DNA from 2 places in the Oceanobacter sp. 4_MG-2023 genome. Region 2 is predicted to be linked to the other one. Evidence: predicted binding sites of a transcription regulator. Region 2 holds the regulator's gene; the other holds the start of a gene.
What was found. Region 2 encodes PhoB, which activates phosphate uptake and scavenging genes when phosphate is short. Its sites were predicted from a motif close to TGTCATANNNNTGTCANA; they were not measured.

Region 1 (8,667 bases), on a different contig from region 2:
ATCCATATCCACATTCAGCGCCAGACCATGAAAGGTACGGCCATTACGAATGCGCAGTCCCAGCGAGGCAATCTTGCGACCGTCGACATAAACCCCTGGCGCATCAGCTTTGGCAGCCGCATCAATACCCCATTGGGCCAGCGTCGCAGCGATCGATTCTTCCATGGCGGTCACCAAGGCCCGCGGACCAAGGCCAAGACGCTTGATATCCAGTAACAGATAAACCACCAGCTGGCCTGGGCCATGATAGGTCACCTGACCGCCGCGATCTGTCTGTACCACGGGAATATCCCCAGGCACCAGCACATGCTCGGCCTTGCCAGCCTGACCCTGGGTAAAGACGCCAGGATGCTGTAAAAACCAGATTTCATCCGTGGTCTCGGGTTGACGCCGGGCCGTAAAAGACACCATTTCCTCATAGCAGGGCTGATAATCAACCAGCCCCAGCTGACGAACCACCACCTCTGGCATCAGATCACCATATGCACCAGTTCGTGAGCACTCAGCTCTTTATGTAGCGCTTCCAGCTGCTCGATACCCGTCGCAGTAATATAAATTGTCAGCGACTGGAAATTACCCTTGCTGCTGTCACGCACCTGGATTTTCTCAAGATCGAACCCCGGAGCGTGGAGATGGAAAATATCCAGCACGACCTGGCGATAATTATCCGTGCCCTTGCCAACAACCTTGACGGGGTAATTGGCGCAGGGAAATTCGATTTTCGGCGCTTCCTGGGTGGTTGCAGGCTGGCCGTCCGCCTTGATCAAAGCCATGTCGATTACCTCAACAGTCGTGTAAAGAACATCTCGATTTCACCCATCAGCTGACCAACCAGACCGGATTCTTCTACCGCACTGATGGCAATCAATGGACGCTCCTCGATAACTTCACCGTCTTTGCGGACCACCAGAGTGCCCACCACATCACCTGCGGCAATAGGCGCCTTGATGTATTCATCGGTGTTCAGCTCAACATCCAGATCGCCTTCAGTACCACGGGGTACGGTCAGATAAAGGTCATCCTTCACCCCCAGGTCGATCTGATCTTGCTGGCCGAGCCAGACTTTGCGCTGTTCCAGCACATCGTTGGCGCTGTACAGTTTGTGGGTCTGAAAATAACGGAAGCCATAGGCCAGCAGCTTCTGGGTTTCCCTGGCACGGGCATCGTCACTGCGGGTACCCATCACCACGGCGATCAGGCGCATATCATCCCGCACCGCGGATGCAGCCAGACAGAATCCGGCAGCTTCGGTATGGCCGGTTTTCAGGCCATCGACAGAGTCATCACGCCACAACAGCTTATTGCGGTTAGGTTGACGAATATCGTTGTATTCAAAGTATTTTTCAGAATACAGACCGTAATAGGCCGGGTGATCCTTGATGATATGCCACGCCAATGTGGCGATATCCCGTGCGGTTGAATGATGCTCTTCCGCAGGCCAGCCCGTTGCGTTCATGAAATGACTGTTGGTCATTCCCAGCTTGATGGCGTACTGGTTCATCCAGTCGGCAAATGCATCCTCAGAACCGGCAAAGTATTCTGCCACCGCCACCGAAGCGTCGTTGCCGGATTGCACAATAATGCCGCGCAGCAAGTCGATCAGTGAGACCTCCGTACCTTCGCGCACAAACATTTTGGAACCGCCCTTTTTCCAGGCGTTAACACTGATTGGCACCATGGTGTCATCCGTAACATTACCCGTCACCAGTTCGTGCACAGCAATATAGCTGGTCAGCATCTTGGTCAGACTGGCAGGCGGCAAGGTCTCGTCGGCATTGTGCTCGACCAGGACATTGCCACTCTCAGCATCAATCAGAATAAAGGCCCGCGCATCCAGATCAGGAGCTTTGGGAACAATAATGGCAGCCGAAGCACAGGCCGCACTCAAGTATAAAAACAGGCTTAGTAGATAGCGCATGACTCTTGACTAACAGTAGGAGAGTTGAGCCGGGCATTGTAACACGGCCACCAGAATTTGCAGTCCAGACGAGAACGACATATTGCCGTCATAAAGAGCTGCGATATACAGGGTCACTGAGTCAGGATAATTGAGCCAGTCAGACCCCCGCTGGCCGCAATCAGGCAGTAAAGACTATAGGCGCAGTTCGCACCCCGATTTACACTGACCAATACAAACCAACGTTCACAAGAACCTTTATCTGACAGGAAGTTCCCATGCAACGCCTTGCCTGCTCCGGCCTGCTGGCCATCACAACGCTCGCTACCGCAGCTTTATTGACGTCGCCGCCGCTGCTGGCAGCCTCCCCATCAGCCTATCAGCCCAACTACCAACAGGGTCAGGCCTGGCTGGAATACCGCCTTGCCAACGAGACACCCGGCACCCGTGCACGTAACCTGATCCTGTTTCTTGGCGACGGCATGAGTGTCACCACGCTGACCGCTGCACGCATCTTTCAGGGCCAGCAACAAGGTTTCAGTGGTGAAGAAAACTTCCTGTCATTCGAGCGCTTCCCCTATTCCGGATTGGTCAAGACCTACAACACCAACCAGCAAACCCCGGATTCCGCCGGCACCATGAGCGCCATCATGACCGGCGTCAAAACCCGCGCCGGGGTGCTCAGTATTGGCCCCGAACAGGATCGCGCTGTCTGCCAGGGCAGCCAGGCCCACCAGCTGACAACATTACTGGAATACGCCAGCCAGCAAGGATTGGCCACCGGTGTGGTCACCACCGCCCGCCTGACTCACGCGACCCCGGCAGCAACCTACGCCCACACCCCCGAACGGGACTGGGAAGCCGACAGCGATCTGTCTGAAGAAGCGCGCCAGCAAGGCTGCGAAGACATTGCCGCCCAATTGATCCACCGCGGCTTTGCCAACGGGCTTGATCTTGCGATGGGCGGCGGCCGCAAGAACTTTATGACAACAGCCCGGGAAGGCGTACGTCTCGATACCGACCTGACCCAGCAATTCAGCACACGCTATCCCGACGGCCAACTTCTACTGAGCCGAAATGACCTTATGGGCATGCAGGCTCGTACCCCGGTGCTTGGCCTGTTCGCCGACAGCCATATGGCCTACGCCCATGACCGCACCAGCGCCGAACCCTCTCTCACCGAAATGACCTTTGCCGCCTTGCAGATCCTGCATCAGCAAACCCAAAACAGCGACCGGGGCTATGTCCTGATTATTGAAGGTGCCCGTATCGACCATGCCCATCATGCCGGCAATGCCTATCGCGCCCTCACTGATACCGTCGCCATGGCCGATGCTGTCGCCTTTGCCGACCGCATGACCAATGACAACGACACCCTGATCATGGTGACCGCAGATCACAGCCATACGCTGTCCTTCTCCGGTTACCCGCAACGTGGCAACGATATTCTTGGTCTGGTGCAACACAACGACCAGCTTACCCATGCCAGCGATGGTGCCCCTTACACCACGCTGGGCTACGCCAATGGCCTGGGTGCCAATGATATTGATCCGGTCAGCGCTGCAGAATCCGGCCGCCAGAATGGCCGAGTCCACTGGCATGAGGATGAAGACACCAGTCACCCGGACTTCCATCAGGCTGCACTGGGCCACCGGGAAAGCGAAACCCATGGCAGCGACGATGTCGCGATTCACGCCAAAGGCCCGGGGTCACAATGGTTCCGCGGCCTGCTGGAACAAAACAGCCTGTTTCACCTCGCCAGCCGGGCACTGCACCTAACCACCCAGGCCCCGGCCGTCACGGAGGACAACTGATATGACCGTTATGACCCCGCTCAAACGTGCCGCACAGCTCACCATCACCCTGAGTGCCATGGCACTGGCCAGCTGCGCGACCCATGACAGCAGTACCGATCCGGTCAGCGACAGCCAGCCACAACACACCACCGAGGTATTGATCCCCGGCCCGGTCAGCAGCAGTGACTGGTATGCCCTAGGGCAACAACAAGCCGACCAGCGCCAACAACAGCCAGACAATCAACACCGAGCCAAAAACCTGGTACTGGTCATTGGTGACGGCATGGGAATCACCACGTTAACGGCCGGGCGCATCTTCAGCGGCCAGCAACTTGGTCTTAACGGCGAAGACTTTGCCATGAGCTTCGAAACCCTGCCCTATTCAGCCCTGGTCAAAACCTACAACACCGACCTGCAAACACCGGACTCGGCAGGCACCATTACAGCCCTGCTCACGGGCACAAAAACCCGCGCCGGAGTACTGTCCGTCGGCCCTGGCGTCACCCGAGGAGACTGTGCCAGCGGTGCAGGCCAGACGCTCGACACACTGATGGATCTGGCACAAGCGCAAGGCAAGGGTACCGGTGTGGTCTCCACCACCCGCCTGACCCACGCCACCCCGGCGGCAACGTATGCCCACAGTGTCGATCGCAACTGGGAAAACGACAGCCAGCTGACTGACGAAGCCCGCACCTCCGGCTGTCAGGACATTGCCACCCAACTGGTCAACAGCGATCTCGATATTGCTCTTGGTGGTGGTCTGGCGCAATTTAACACCACTGCCACTGGCGGTGCTCGTCAGTCCGGCAACCTCACTGACGATTGGCAGCAGCGCCCGGATCATCACTTGCTCACCAACCGGGACGCCTTGCAAACCGCCGATTTGAGTCACGGCCAGTGGCTGGGGCTGTTTTCTCCCTCACACCTGCCATACGTTGACGATCGCGATACCCAAACTCCCGGTTTGCTGGATATGACCCAGGCCGCCGTGCAACGCCTGTCACACAACGAGGAAGGTTACGTACTGGTGATTGAAGCAGGCCGCATCGACCACGCCCACCATGAAGGCAATGGCTATCGCGCCCTGAAAGAAACCGAGGAATTACACCAAACGGTTGACTGGCTGCTGCAGTCTGTTGATCTCGAAAATACCCTGCTGCTGGTCACCGCCGACCATAGCCATACACTGACTCTGGCAGGCTATCCGACCCGCGGCAACCCGATGACAGCACTGGTAACGGGCAATGATGATCACGGCCACCCGGCACCAGAGCCTGATCGTCTGGCGGATGGCGAACACTACACATCGATGAATTATCGTAATGGCCCCGGCGCTGTCGCCATGCCGCGTCCGGCCATCAGCGCCGACGAAGCTGAATCACCAGACTATCGTCAGCAAGCGTTGATACCCATGTACTCAGAAACCCATGGCGGCGAAGACGTCGCCGTCTACGGGGCTGGCCCCTGGTCCCACCTGCTGGGTGGCACCATGGAACAACACTGGCTGTTTCACTTGATGCGTCATGCCCTGACCGTCGATACCGCAACAGGACGATAGCGACTGGGATAACAATAGGGATAGGGATACGTCGGTGATCGTACACGGGTCGCCGACGGCTTGGGTGTCGCCGACTCGCCGTCGCGTCTGCTGTTGGCCAATTCGGTTGGTCAAGTCACAACTCACTCCGGAGCGGGTAACAGAGAGGCTGCCCGCGCAGGGTGCAAGGAAATCATGGGAGCGCCATCCTGTTGTTGATAACTGTGCCGTAAACGAAAATGCTCGTTAATGCGGCGAACACACAGGGTTATTCTGACCGTCAGCCAACGATAATCGACCCGATCTTCAGCATGCACGATCACCGATGCCTGATTATCAACAATCGCCTGACACAGCGGAGCCATTAACGTCTGGATCGACTGGTCACGCAGTTCAACCAGATTCGCATCCAGCAGAAACTCGGCCAATGGCGGGGAATTGTCTTCATAATGGCTGCGAAATTCATCATGCACTGCCATACCCAACGGACGATAATCCAGACGTACCACCACCGGGGTTTCCTCTTCGCCAGCCGTTGACAGCGGATAACCGGGGGCCATAAACGCCGGAGGGGTTTGTCCTTGCAGTAACAGTGCCCGGTCCAGCCGGTGCTGTAACCGGTCCAGGCCGTTACTGAGTGGCACCAGCGTCCATAGCTGCTCAAGTGCCATCGCCGCCGCCGCCAGCTCTCCCTGAGCCAACCAATCCTCAACCTGTTGCTGATAGGCGGCAGCCCATTGATAGGCCAGTGGCACCACCGCCATATTGGTGGGCCAGAGGCGACGAAATTCATAGATACGTACCATGGCGTTCCAGACCGCAGGCTGGGATAATCGCCCGGCAGCCAGATCCTGTCGGATCGCCGCCAATGCCGCGCTGGCAGCCGTTTCCTCATTCTGTTCGGTGGAAACAGCCGCAGAGCCCACCGGCTTGGCCTGTACTGACGGACTGCCGCCGGTCAATCCCCATAACACTGCGACTGACAAACAAAGAACCCATATACCGCCAGAGAATCCGGGCGGCCATCCCTGATACTGAACACTCATTCGAGGAAATACGCCTTTATGTTTAACCCAACCGGACTGCTTCGCTATGGCACTCTGCTCTGTGTGCTGCCTGCCGTTGCACTGCTGATTGTCTATGGACTGGACTTGTCCGCCATTACCGAGTGCCAGCAGCAAGGGCTGACTTATTCACCCGAGCTTGGCAGCTGTATTGCCAGCGCCGAACCCATCACGACGTATTACGCACGCCATACCCTGATCATCAATATCAGCCTGCTGATTGCGACCGCAGGGGCATTGGCCATGACCGTCGGCATGGTGCTGAAAGGCCCCAGCCAGGGCAGGCAAAAGGACTGAGTTGCCAAGCTCCCGCCGAGGTCAAGGTGCTTCGCTTCAGGCACAACATTTTTTGAATTTTTTCCCTGATCCACAAGGGCAAGGGTCATTACGGCCCGGCTGCAATTGCTGCCACTCGGCCTCGCCATCGTAATAACGCCAGTGCTCACCCTGTTTAACAAAGCGTGAGCATTCATGCAGCGTTTGCCAGCGGCCATACGCGCGAAAGGTCGCGGTAAAACACACCGTCGCCGGATCACCCAGCTCATCGGCGCTCTCAATGTCCAGCCCGTACCAGCGCATGGAGGCTTCACATACCGGGCCGTCTGGCCGGGTGTCTGGATGCCAGCTGGCCTGCAGATAATCTTCCAGCTCCAGCACAAACGCACTGTAACGCGATCGCATCAACGCTTCTGCGCTGGCGGCTGGCTGCCCCAGATGTAATGGCTGACAGCAGTCGCCATAATTCACCACCGAAGATGCTGCCAACATGCGGCCACAAGGGCAGGGAGAATCCGGCGTCATTGAGCTTGTCCTCTGACCATCCCTAACAGACGGGTAATCCCCTGATCCAGTGACGGACTGTGTTGATCCGATGAAAAAGCCGCCATCATCCGTTGTCGCATACCGGGCAGGGTCATCATATCCCCCACCAGCGCGTTAAACGTGTCCTGCCCTTGTTCATTAACGGCCAGGGTTTCCAGAAACGCCAGCAGCAACTCTCCTTCCAGATCTGCCCAGCAACGGCTGGAAACCGCCGCCAGCACCTCGACAGAACGGGCAGCGGGATGCGCCAGCAGCGCGTGTAGCAACAGTCGGCGTTGTTCAATATTTTCGCTGTGAGACAGCGCCCGGGCAAACGCGGCGAGATCATTGGCATCCGGTTCTGCGGCAATCACACTGGCAAGCCGGTCATTGACCGCACTGGTCAACACCTGCCCTGGCGAAATATTTTCCATAAACCCGAGTATCACATTCAACGGCACCTTGGGCAGGTATGGCAGGGCCCGCGTCAGCAACGCCTGGTTATTGTCTTGCTGATAACCGGCAACGACTTCAGCCAGCCCCTGCAAGCCCAGTTGTTGCCAGTTTTCCCAGCCCATATCACCGGCCAGATAACCCCGGGTAGTGGCGTAAAAGCGACTGTCCGGTGCCCCCAGCTCGCGCGCGGCCAGCGCATGAAAATACGCCATTCGATGGGCATCCGGCTTGAAGCTGAACGGTGCTTCACCTTTATCATTGCTGCTGTCCCCGGCGGCCAGACGCTGGGCGATATAACGGACAAAGCCATCACGGGCCGGCGCATCCAGCAGGTTTTGTTCATCCAGCGGCAGCTTCAGGAACCAGATAGCATGCTGCCCCGGTTGCTCAGGGTGCCAGCTTAATAATGCCAGCCAGGCATGCTTGAGATACGGCACCGGATAACTGCGCCTCTGCTGCTCAATTTCTTCAAACAGCGCAGTGTCCAGTGGTTGAATACGGCGGCCCATGTCAAATACACGCAGGCTAGCGCCGCGCTGGCTTACCAGATCAGTAATGGTCACTCGTTGTCCTCTAAAAAATGCAAAAGCGGTCGCCAGTGTAGCAGATTCTGCCGAATGGCCGGTTGTCATGGTGAGGCAAATGGCAGGATCTTGCCGTGCTGGCAGCAGATCCTTCTGCGACACTCACAACAAGCAGGTATGATAGCCAGCCATTGCACAGGCACTCACAGGAGACAAGGTATGCTGATCGTATTGGCGCTGCTGGCCGGATTTATCATTGGTGGCGGAGGAGTAGGTTTTTGGCTCAGTCGTCGCTGGCAGCAACAGGTAAAAGACGCTGAAACCAGTCTGACGGAACTGCTCAGTCAGCATCAGCAAGAACAGGAAGCAGCCAAGACATTACGGCAACAGGCGGCAGATCTCAGCTATCAGCTCAACGAAGCCAACAAAACCATCCGCTATCTGGAAAACCGCCCGGGTAAATAATCAGCTCTGACCCCAGGCCAACCCTGCCAGCCGCTTGGCGGGGTTCAGAAAGCGGCCGCCTGCAGGCTGGCGCGCTTCTGCTTGGCCAGGCGGGCGAGCAAGCGCCGCTCAACGTCCTGGCACGTAT
Region 2 (8,667 bases):
GTTGATCACACAACTCAGGCGTTCTGGCGTCATGTTCGGTTACGTCTCTCTGGCTCAAAACGGAGCGGCATTGTATAAAACCTTCCGGTTTTATGCACGGAACAGGTATGAAAGACAATTTATTGATAGGAGCCGGCTATTTGTGGCGTGGCTTTACACTACTGAATGAACCGGGAATACGCCGTTATGTCTGGTTGCCCATTCTGATTAATCTGCTGGTGTTGTCGTTTGGAACCTATTGGCTGATTGATGTCGTCAGCCAGTGGGATGGCTTTGATTCCAGCTGGATCAGTTGGCTGGCCTGGCTGGTGGTGCCTCTGTTGCTGTTACTGTCGACCTTGATCTCGGGGTATTTTTTCAGTGCGGTGTTGTTGCTGTTGGCGAGTCCGTTTTATGGCTTGCTGGCGGGCAAGATCGAGCAGCGTCTGGGGCATGAGGTCGAGGACGAATCCATTGCCGCGTTGATCCCGCGTACGGTGATACGGGAGCTGGTCAAGATGGGTTATTACCTGCCGCGTTATCTGTTGCTGCTGTTGTTGTCGTTTGTGCCGGGCGTCAACTTGCTGATGCCCTTCGTCTGGTTCTGGTTTGGCAGCTGGGTGATGGCGTTGCAATACAGTGATTATACTCTGGATAACCAGCAGCAGAATTTCCGCGACAGCCGAGAGCAGGTGGCTACCCAGCGCTGGACGGCCTGGGGATTTGGTGGGGCGGTGTCGGTGCTGATGGCAGTACCATTACTGAACTGTCTGGTGCCCCCGGCGGCGGTGATCGGGGCTACGCTGTGGCAATTGCAACGGCAGGCCGATCAGTCACGGGCCGGTTGATCTATTGGTCGGCCTCATCACGGTTGTCAGATAAGCAGGCTGCGGGGAAAACACAGGTGAATGTACTGCCCTTGCCTTCGATGCTGCTGATTTTCAGCTCGCCGTCATGGTGCAGCAAGACGTGTTTGACAATAGCCAGTCCCAGTCCGGTACCACCAGTGGCGATGCTGCGGCTGGGGTCGGCGCGATAGAAGCGCTCGGTCAGGCGGGGGATGTGATGCTGGGCAATACCGATGCCGTTATCCGAGACGCTGAAATGCCCTTTGCCGCCTTCGGTATACCAGCGCAGTGTGACGTCACCCCCTTCCGGGGTGTATTTGACGGCGTTGAATACCAGGTTGGAAAATGCACTGCGCAGCTCATTATAAAAGCCCATCATTTTTTGATCCTGATCGATGGTCAGGGTAATGGTGTGCTTGCTGCTGCTGAGTGATGCGGCATCGCGACGGATGGCTTCCAGCAGCGGCTGCAGCTCGATAGGCTGAGGCTGTTCCGTCTTGCCGGTTTCCAGCCGTGACAGCATCAGCAAATCCTTGAGCAGGTTTTCCATACGATGACTTTGTTCGCTCATTTGCTGCAGCATGCGGCCCCAGCGTGGTGGCAGCATCTCGGAGGCGGCTTGCATGGTTTCGACGTAACCGGCAATCACGGTCAGCGGTGTACGTAATTCATGGCTGACGTTGGCAACAAAATCCTTGCGCATTTCTTCCAGTTGTTTCAAACGGGTGATGTCATGAATCAGGATCAGGCGATCCTTGCGGCCAAACAGGGTGATATTGAACTGCAGGTAAATGCGCGGATTGATGGGCGATCGAATCGTGAGCGGTTCCTGATAATCGGCCTTGTCGAAGTAGGCCTTGAATTCTGGCGTGCGGATCAGGTTGGTGATGGGTTGGCCAATGTCTACCGGGTTGCGTAACCCCAGGTAGTTTTGTGCGGCCTGGTTCCAGAATTCCAGCGCGCCGCTGGCATCCACCATCAAGACAGAATCCTGCAGGGCCGCGGTTGAGTCCTGGATACGATTGATAATGGCCTGCAGGCGCTGCTGGTGTTTGATATTGCTTTGCTGCAAGCGCTGGTTCTCGGTAAAAATCGCTCCCCAGATGCCCAGTGTTCGCGGTAATACGGTGGTTTGCCCCTGATCCAGCCAGCGGTGCAGGCGGTACAGTTGCAGCCATTGCCAGGTGATATAGGCCCCCATCATCAAACACAATGCTTCCAGCGGCCGGTCAAAAAAGACGTAACCACAACCAACGGCCAGAATCAGCAAGTAGACAAGGCGGCGCAATTCTCTGCGCCAGACGGGGGACATCAAAATTCAGGAGGCTTTGGTCGAAAAGCGGTAGCCGGTGCCACGCACGGTTTGGATCAGTTGTTCGTGAGACTCACCGAGTGCTTTGCGCAGACGACGAATATGCACGTCAACGGTGCGCTCTTCAACGTACACATTACCACCCCAGACTTGATCGAGCAGCTGGGCTCGGGAGTAGGCCCGTTCCTGGTGGGTCATGAAAAACTGCAACAAACGATACTCCGTAGGGCCGATGTCAATCGGGTCGCCATGAGCGGTAACGCGATGGCAGACCGGGTCCAGCATCAGGCCGCTGACTTCAATGGGCTCTTCGATGCCTTGTGGGGTGGAACGGCGCAAGACGGCTTTCAGTCGTGCGACCAGTTCTCGAGGGGAAAACGGTTTGGTGATGTAGTCATCTGCCCCCGCTTCCAGCCCTTGTACTTTGTTATCTTCTTCGCCCTTGGCCGTCAGCATGATGATTGGCAACTCAGCGGTGCGGTCTTCACGCTTGAGGCGCCGGGCAAATTCGACGCCACTGGTGCCTGGCAGCATCCAGTCGAGTAAAATCATATCAGGCTTTCGATCGATAATCTGCGCATGTGCTTCCTGTACATTGGCAGCCTCAAGGCATTCATACCCGGCCATTTCCAGGGCCACGGCGATCATTTCCCGGATAGGGGCTTCATCGTCCACAATAAGAACGGTCTTGCCAGCTTTGGTCATAAGGCTCGTCACGCAAATGTCACAATAGGAATAATGCGGAGGTATTACACTGACCTAGTGTTACAAGCATGTGACACTGTTGGCATTGGCGTCAAGCCTGACACCAATTACGCGCTGGACAGGGCGTAGTGTGACAGGAGTCCGGCCCAGATCAGCGTGCCATACCAATGGGCTGCCAGAAACACTTTCATGCAGGCTTCCCGGCGGCGACTGCGGATAGACCATAATTGCCAGACCAGATACCCTCCGGCGACGCACCAGGCCAGATAAAACGGCCAGCTTGCTTCCAGCTGATTGCCCGTCAGTAACAGACAAAAATGCGCCATTCCGTAAAGAATGGCGATCATGGTGACATCCAGGTCGCCAAACAGGATCGCCGTGCTTTTGACACCAATCAGCAGATCATCGTCGCGGTCGACCATGGCGTAAATTGTGTCGTAACCGACCGTCCAGCAAACATTGGCAATAAACAATAACCAGCAGACAGCGGTCAGCTCATTGGCCTGTGCGGCAAAGGCCATTGGAATCGCCCAGGAAAATGCAGCACCGAGAAACACCTGTGGCAAATGGGTATGGCGTTTCATAAAGGGATAAAGTGCTGCCAGAGCGACCCCGCCGAGGGATAACCAGATGGTCAGGGCATTGGTCAACAGCACCAGCGCCAGACTGATCAGGCACAGCACAATAAAGCCGGATAATGCTTCGCGGTCAGAGATACGTCCTTGAGTCAGGGGACGGTCCTGGGTGCGTTTGACATGGCGGTCGATATGGCGGTCGGCGTAGTCGTTAATAACACAACCGGCCGACCGCATAAGAAATACGCCCAGAGTAAAAATCACCAGATTGGCAATGGAGGGAATGCCCTCGGCTGCAATCCACAGCGCCCACAAGGTCGGCCAGAGCAGCAGATAAGAGCCAATCGGCCGGTTCAGGCGTGTCAGCTGCACCCACTGATACCAGTTGGGCCAGAGTTTGTTGAGTGAGGCGGACAGAGGTGATTGCATAATCAACGCCTTGTGTCGTCTGACAAAGGAAAGGAGGCGGATACCAGCAAGGACGAGAAGGCTTCCGTTACCAGCAGTGGTGCACCATGAATTGTAAATACCGAACGCCTGGCCCAGCCAAACGGGTTGGGCTGGTTGACTGTTGACGCCCCTGTGCGGCTGAATTTCAGCGGTTGGCGGCGCAAACTGGGCTGGCGGAACAGATAGCTGCCAAGCGAGCGGTTACCAAGATGGCGAATCTGTTGTCCTACCCGTGCAAGGCTGGTCAACGGAATGGCAGTGCGGGCTCGCACCAGTTCCGTTTGTCCCAGGCACAAGGAAACCTCGCGTACCCAAACGGGTTGGCGTCCGTGCAGCTTCAGGTCTGCCTGTTCGGTTGGTAAAGCCGGGCCGCAATATTGTCGGATAACCTTGACCGAAAATGTGCTTGGGTCCAGTGCCTGCAAACGCTTGGTCAGTGACCCGGCGTCATTGAGCCAGTGACGCCACTCGCGGGGAATGCTCGCCGGTGTTACACAAAAGCGCCCGCTCCAGCGTGGTGTTGTGGCCAGAAGTTGCGCATGGTATCTGGGTATAGTGCTTTTCATGGCGGCGCAGCATGCGTCAAATCGCATTTAGTGGCAAGAGGATTGCTCTGTCCATTGATTTTATGCGGGTTGGACAGTAGCTTAGGCGGCCGAAGTATCGAGTCGGCTGATGCAACATCGGCTCCAGCCGTTATTATGACAGGTGTGACATGAAAAAATGGCAGTGCGTGGTGTGCGGCTGGATCTACGATGAAGCCGAAGGCGCACCAGAAGAAGGTATCCCGGCAGGAACCCCTTGGGAGGACGTGCCAGCAGACTTTACCTGCCCGGATTGCGGTGTCGGTAAAGATGATTTTGAAATGATAGAGATTTGACCATTGATTCCGACCTGCTGTCCCCCAACGGTAACCCCTGCCGATGCCCGCTGGGCATTGATTGTTGTTGCCGATGCGGTTGCCGAAGCGAGCACCGCCGCTGGCTACCAACGGGTGCACGACTACTGTCAACGCCATGGACCCGCGTCGGTGCTCTTGATTTGTGCCAATGATGGCCAGCAAGAACAGTCCAGCGCAGCGGATATGGCGGAGCGTCTGGGAATCGTGGTGCTGAACAACACCCCGGTGACCAGGATCGACCATTCTGGCCGCTGCCTTGAGACGCCGCTGGGGCGATTTGACTTCGAAACACTGATTGTCGCGCCTGCTCATCTGGCGGATAACGTTGATACCGAGCAAGCCTTGTGTGACCACAAACGCCAGCCATAACGGTATTCGTTAGCAGCCGCCGTCGTATACAAAGTACTAATATGAATAGTGCTGTCGGTAGCCACTGCGCTGACGGTAACAGATAACCGATATTCCTGAGCCTGCGAAGCAGGCCGTACAACCAGGCGTTATGCCTAACTTATCGAGAGGATTCATCTCCATGCGTAAACCAGAACTGGCGGCCGCCATTGCTGAAAAAACAGACCTGAGCAAAGAAAAAGCAACAGAAATCATCACCGTTGTCACCGATCGTATTGCCCAGGCACTTTCCGAAGGCGAGAACGTCAGCCTGATTGGCTTTGGTACCTTTGAAGTACGTCAGCGTGCTGAACGTCAGGGCAAAAACCCGCAAACAGGGGAAGCCATCACCATTGCGGCAGCCAAGGTACCCGCTTTCAAACCCGGTAAAGCCCTGAAAGATTCGGTGCAGTAAGCCGATATGATGGATGCCGCAACGCTGACCCGGCACTGGGTGGAAACATTGGTTGTCGGCGAGGGGTTATGCCCTTTTGCTGCGCCAGTGATGCCAGCACTGCGGATCGATATTTGTGAGCATCCTGACCTTGATCAGGCCACGGCCGAGTTTATGGATTTACTCACCGAAGTGGCCAGGGCAGACAGCGAGACATTGCCAACGGCATTGTTTGTTGTGCCTGGGCTGGTCAAGGAATTTGATGAGTACTGGAACTGGAGTCTGATTTGCGAACAGTTACTGGTACAAATGGGTTACGAAGGCTTGCTACAGTTAGCGACCTTTCACCCTAACTATTGTTTTGATGGTGAGCCGCTGGATGATCCGGGCAACTTCACCAACCGTTCTCCCTTCCCCATGCTGCACATTATCCGCGAGGCGCATATAGAGCAGGCGCTGGCCTCGGTTCCCTTTCCTGAACGTATTCCCGAACGCAACCAGAAGCACCTGCGACGCCTGGGTATTGCCGGTGTGCTGGCGTTGATGCCAGAGCTGGCAAACACGGAAGTATTGTCTGATCAGCCGTCAGCGCAGGGCTGGCGGCCGAAATAACCACCGGGATTTGCCTGGCAAATCCGATTGCCGCCGATCAGGCTGACAGTACGGAAGACTGGCCCATTGATTCCCTGGCTCGCTGGATCACCGTTTCCGTGGCGTCGCGTACCGTCTCTTTGTCAAGACCCAGAGCCTGGAGGATTTTGGTATCCAGTGCTTCTTTCGGGCCATCGCCGTAACCATGAGCGCGTAAACTACGAGTGGTGATATTCAGCAGTCGGGCGTAATGGGCGTGGGCGCCGTTGTAGCGTGAATTATGTTGCTGCCGCAGGGCTGTGACGACCTCATCCGGGAGATGCCACTGATCGATCAGGCAGGCGGCAATCTGTTCACGTGTCAGAGCCAGTACATGACGTTCGATGCAAGAACGGTTGATATGTGGATTGGCTTCAATATAGCGATTGATCAGCGCCAGTTGATGTGGAAAGACATGAGCCAGCAATAAAAAACCGAAGTTGTGCAGTAACCCGGCCAGATTGGCCAGACTGCAGTCCAGCTGCTTGTCTTCTGGACAGCGTCGGGAAAGCTCACTGGCCAGCTCGGCTCCCATGGCTGCTTGTTGCCAGAACGGGGTATAGCCTCTGGGGCCTTCGTGGGGCATATCAATATGACGTCCCAGTGCCAGATGCGAGACCAGTTCAACCCCGAGTACGTGCAGGATGGTCTCTTTGATGGTTGGCTCGGTATCTTTGGATTGATAACAGGGAGAGTGCTTCCAGTTAAGGATTATCTCGTTGATAGCGGGGTTTTGCTGAAGCGTGTGCGCCAGGCTCTCGAGGTTGGCATCCGGGTCGATTCGCAGCTCAATAATACGCCGTACGGTCTCTGGTAACGGTGGCAGGTCGAGAGTGTCCTGCAAGCGTGGTTGAACGCGCAGCAAAGTAAACTGTTGTATTGCGGTGTTGATATCCTCCATGTCCTCGCTGGCTGTTGCGTGGAATGGGTCCTCTTTGGGTGGGGCCGAATAATGCCCCAGCTGCGAGTGGGCGATCAGTGCCCGTACCTGCTCGGCTGGTAGTTGCAATAACGTGTCGTTGGTATCAGAGGGAATATACAGGGAGTTGTTTTCGAGTAACGAGTGATCCACCAGGGTTTCGATCTGGGTCAGCTGTGGTGGAGCCGGAAAATTATCCAATCCCAGTGTGTACTTGAGAGATTGCATCTCATCGGGCAAGAGTGCGGTGCAGCATTGTCGCCCCAGTTGATGTGCCAGCTGTTTCAGGTCCAACAGGCGATTGGCCGGGATCAGCACCTGTATCTTGCTATAGCTATCTTTAAGGAAGATAACGCTGGCCAGATTGCCGGATGGCATGGCACTTTTACTGATCATGGTCGGTCACCTGTAATGTCGTCTCGGGTGGCTTGTACGGAGAGGCCTTGTGCCTTGTGAGCAAGCGGCAAAATTGCCGCGGCCAATCAGTGTGGGTACATACAATATAGATCAGATGAGCGTATTTACTTGGGCTGGATCAGTAACCGCTGATATGTGCCCGCTGGAGCATAAAAAAAGACAATGGCGTGGTACTTAGGGAATCATATTTGAATCAATAAGGGGTAGGTATGGCCCATGAGATGTATTTTTTCAATCTTTATTGATACGACCATTGGATAACTTTGGACAGTTTTGTTAATTGGGTCTCATTTTTGATATGTTTCTGAACAGAATTGATTGGTTGGTATGCTACAGGGTACATCTATTTAATCCTGCACGGCGGCAACCCGCGCCCAGAGTGAGCATCGGACTAAACAGATGTCCCCTACACGGCAGCATAACGCTCGGCATCGCCCAGCCATCGGAGAATCAGGGGCTCGACCCGTTGCGGGTGCTGGTGCCAAAGCTGAGTCGCCATCTCTCGTACCTGGGGTAATAATTCGGCATCACGTTGCAGGTCGGCGACGCGCAGCATTTGCAAGCCGGTCTGGCGCGTGCCAAGCACTTCCCCCGGGCCTCGCAGCATCAGGTCTTGTTCGGCAATATAAAAACCATCCTGGCTTTCTCGCATCACGTGCAGGCGTTGCTTGCTGGTGAACGAGAGTGGCGCCTTGTACAGCAGGACACAGTGACTGGCGACAGAGCCACGGCCAACCCGGCCTCGTAACTGGTGCAGTTGTGCCAGCCCCAGACGTTCCGGGTTTTCAATTACCATCAGACTGGCATTCGGTACATCGACACCGACCTCAATCACCGTTGTCGAGACCAGCAGATCCAGCTGGTGGGCTTTGAAAGCCGCCATAACGGCGGCTTTTTCGGCAGCTTTCATGCGGCCATGCACCAGCCCGATACGTAAATGCGGCAGTTGTGCCGCCAGGTCTTCGGCGGTGTTTTCAGCGGCCTGACATTGCAGCGCCTCACTTTCTTCAATCAGGGTACAGACCCAGTAGGCCTGGGCCTGCTCACGACAGGCATGATCGACTCGCTGAATCACTTCTTCGCGGCGCTGGTCGGATACCACGACGGTGGTAATCGGGCTGCGCCCTGGTGGCAGTTCGTCAATGATGGA

Region 1: the regulator PhoB is predicted to act here: its motif matches at 1,994-2,011, upstream of Q8W24_RS14090 (alkaline phosphatase).

The regions. Positions count from the first base shown of each region.
Region 1 is NZ_JAUYVV010000023.1:36,778-45,444, forward strand. It holds gene lipB (lipoyl(octanoyl) transferase LipB) at 1-471, opposite strand, end outside; gene Q8W24_RS14080 (YbeD family protein) at 471-773, opposite strand; gene Q8W24_RS14085 (D-alanyl-D-alanine carboxypeptidase family protein) at 779-1,918, opposite strand; gene Q8W24_RS14090 (alkaline phosphatase) at 2,176-3,711, shown strand; gene Q8W24_RS14095 (alkaline phosphatase) at 3,713-5,251, shown strand; gene Q8W24_RS14100 (hypothetical protein) at 5,374-6,216, opposite strand; gene Q8W24_RS14105 (hypothetical protein) at 6,295-6,591, shown strand; gene Q8W24_RS14110 (YchJ family protein) at 6,628-7,095, opposite strand; gene Q8W24_RS14115 (DUF3549 family protein) at 7,092-8,114, opposite strand; gene Q8W24_RS14120 (hypothetical protein) at 8,295-8,540, shown strand; gene Q8W24_RS14125 (diguanylate cyclase domain-containing protein) at 8,585-8,667, opposite strand, start outside.
Region 2 is NZ_JAUYVV010000008.1:107,697-116,363, forward strand. It holds gene trmH (tRNA (guanosine(18)-2'-O)-methyltransferase TrmH) at 1-33, opposite strand, end outside; gene cysZ (sulfate transporter CysZ) at 108-827, shown strand; gene phoR (phosphate regulon sensor histidine kinase PhoR) at 829-2,115, opposite strand; gene phoB (phosphate regulon transcriptional regulator PhoB) at 2,146-2,844, opposite strand; gene ubiA (4-hydroxybenzoate octaprenyltransferase) at 2,952-3,848, opposite strand; gene Q8W24_RS08120 (chorismate lyase) at 3,851-4,435, opposite strand; gene Q8W24_RS08125 (rubredoxin) at 4,585-4,749, shown strand; gene Q8W24_RS08130 (hypothetical protein) at 4,753-5,139, shown strand; gene Q8W24_RS08135 (HU family DNA-binding protein) at 5,300-5,572, shown strand; gene Q8W24_RS08140 (DUF1415 domain-containing protein) at 5,579-6,163, shown strand; gene Q8W24_RS08145 (aminoacyl-tRNA deacylase and HDOD domain-containing protein) at 6,201-7,496, opposite strand; gene recG (ATP-dependent DNA helicase RecG) at 7,924-8,667, opposite strand, start outside.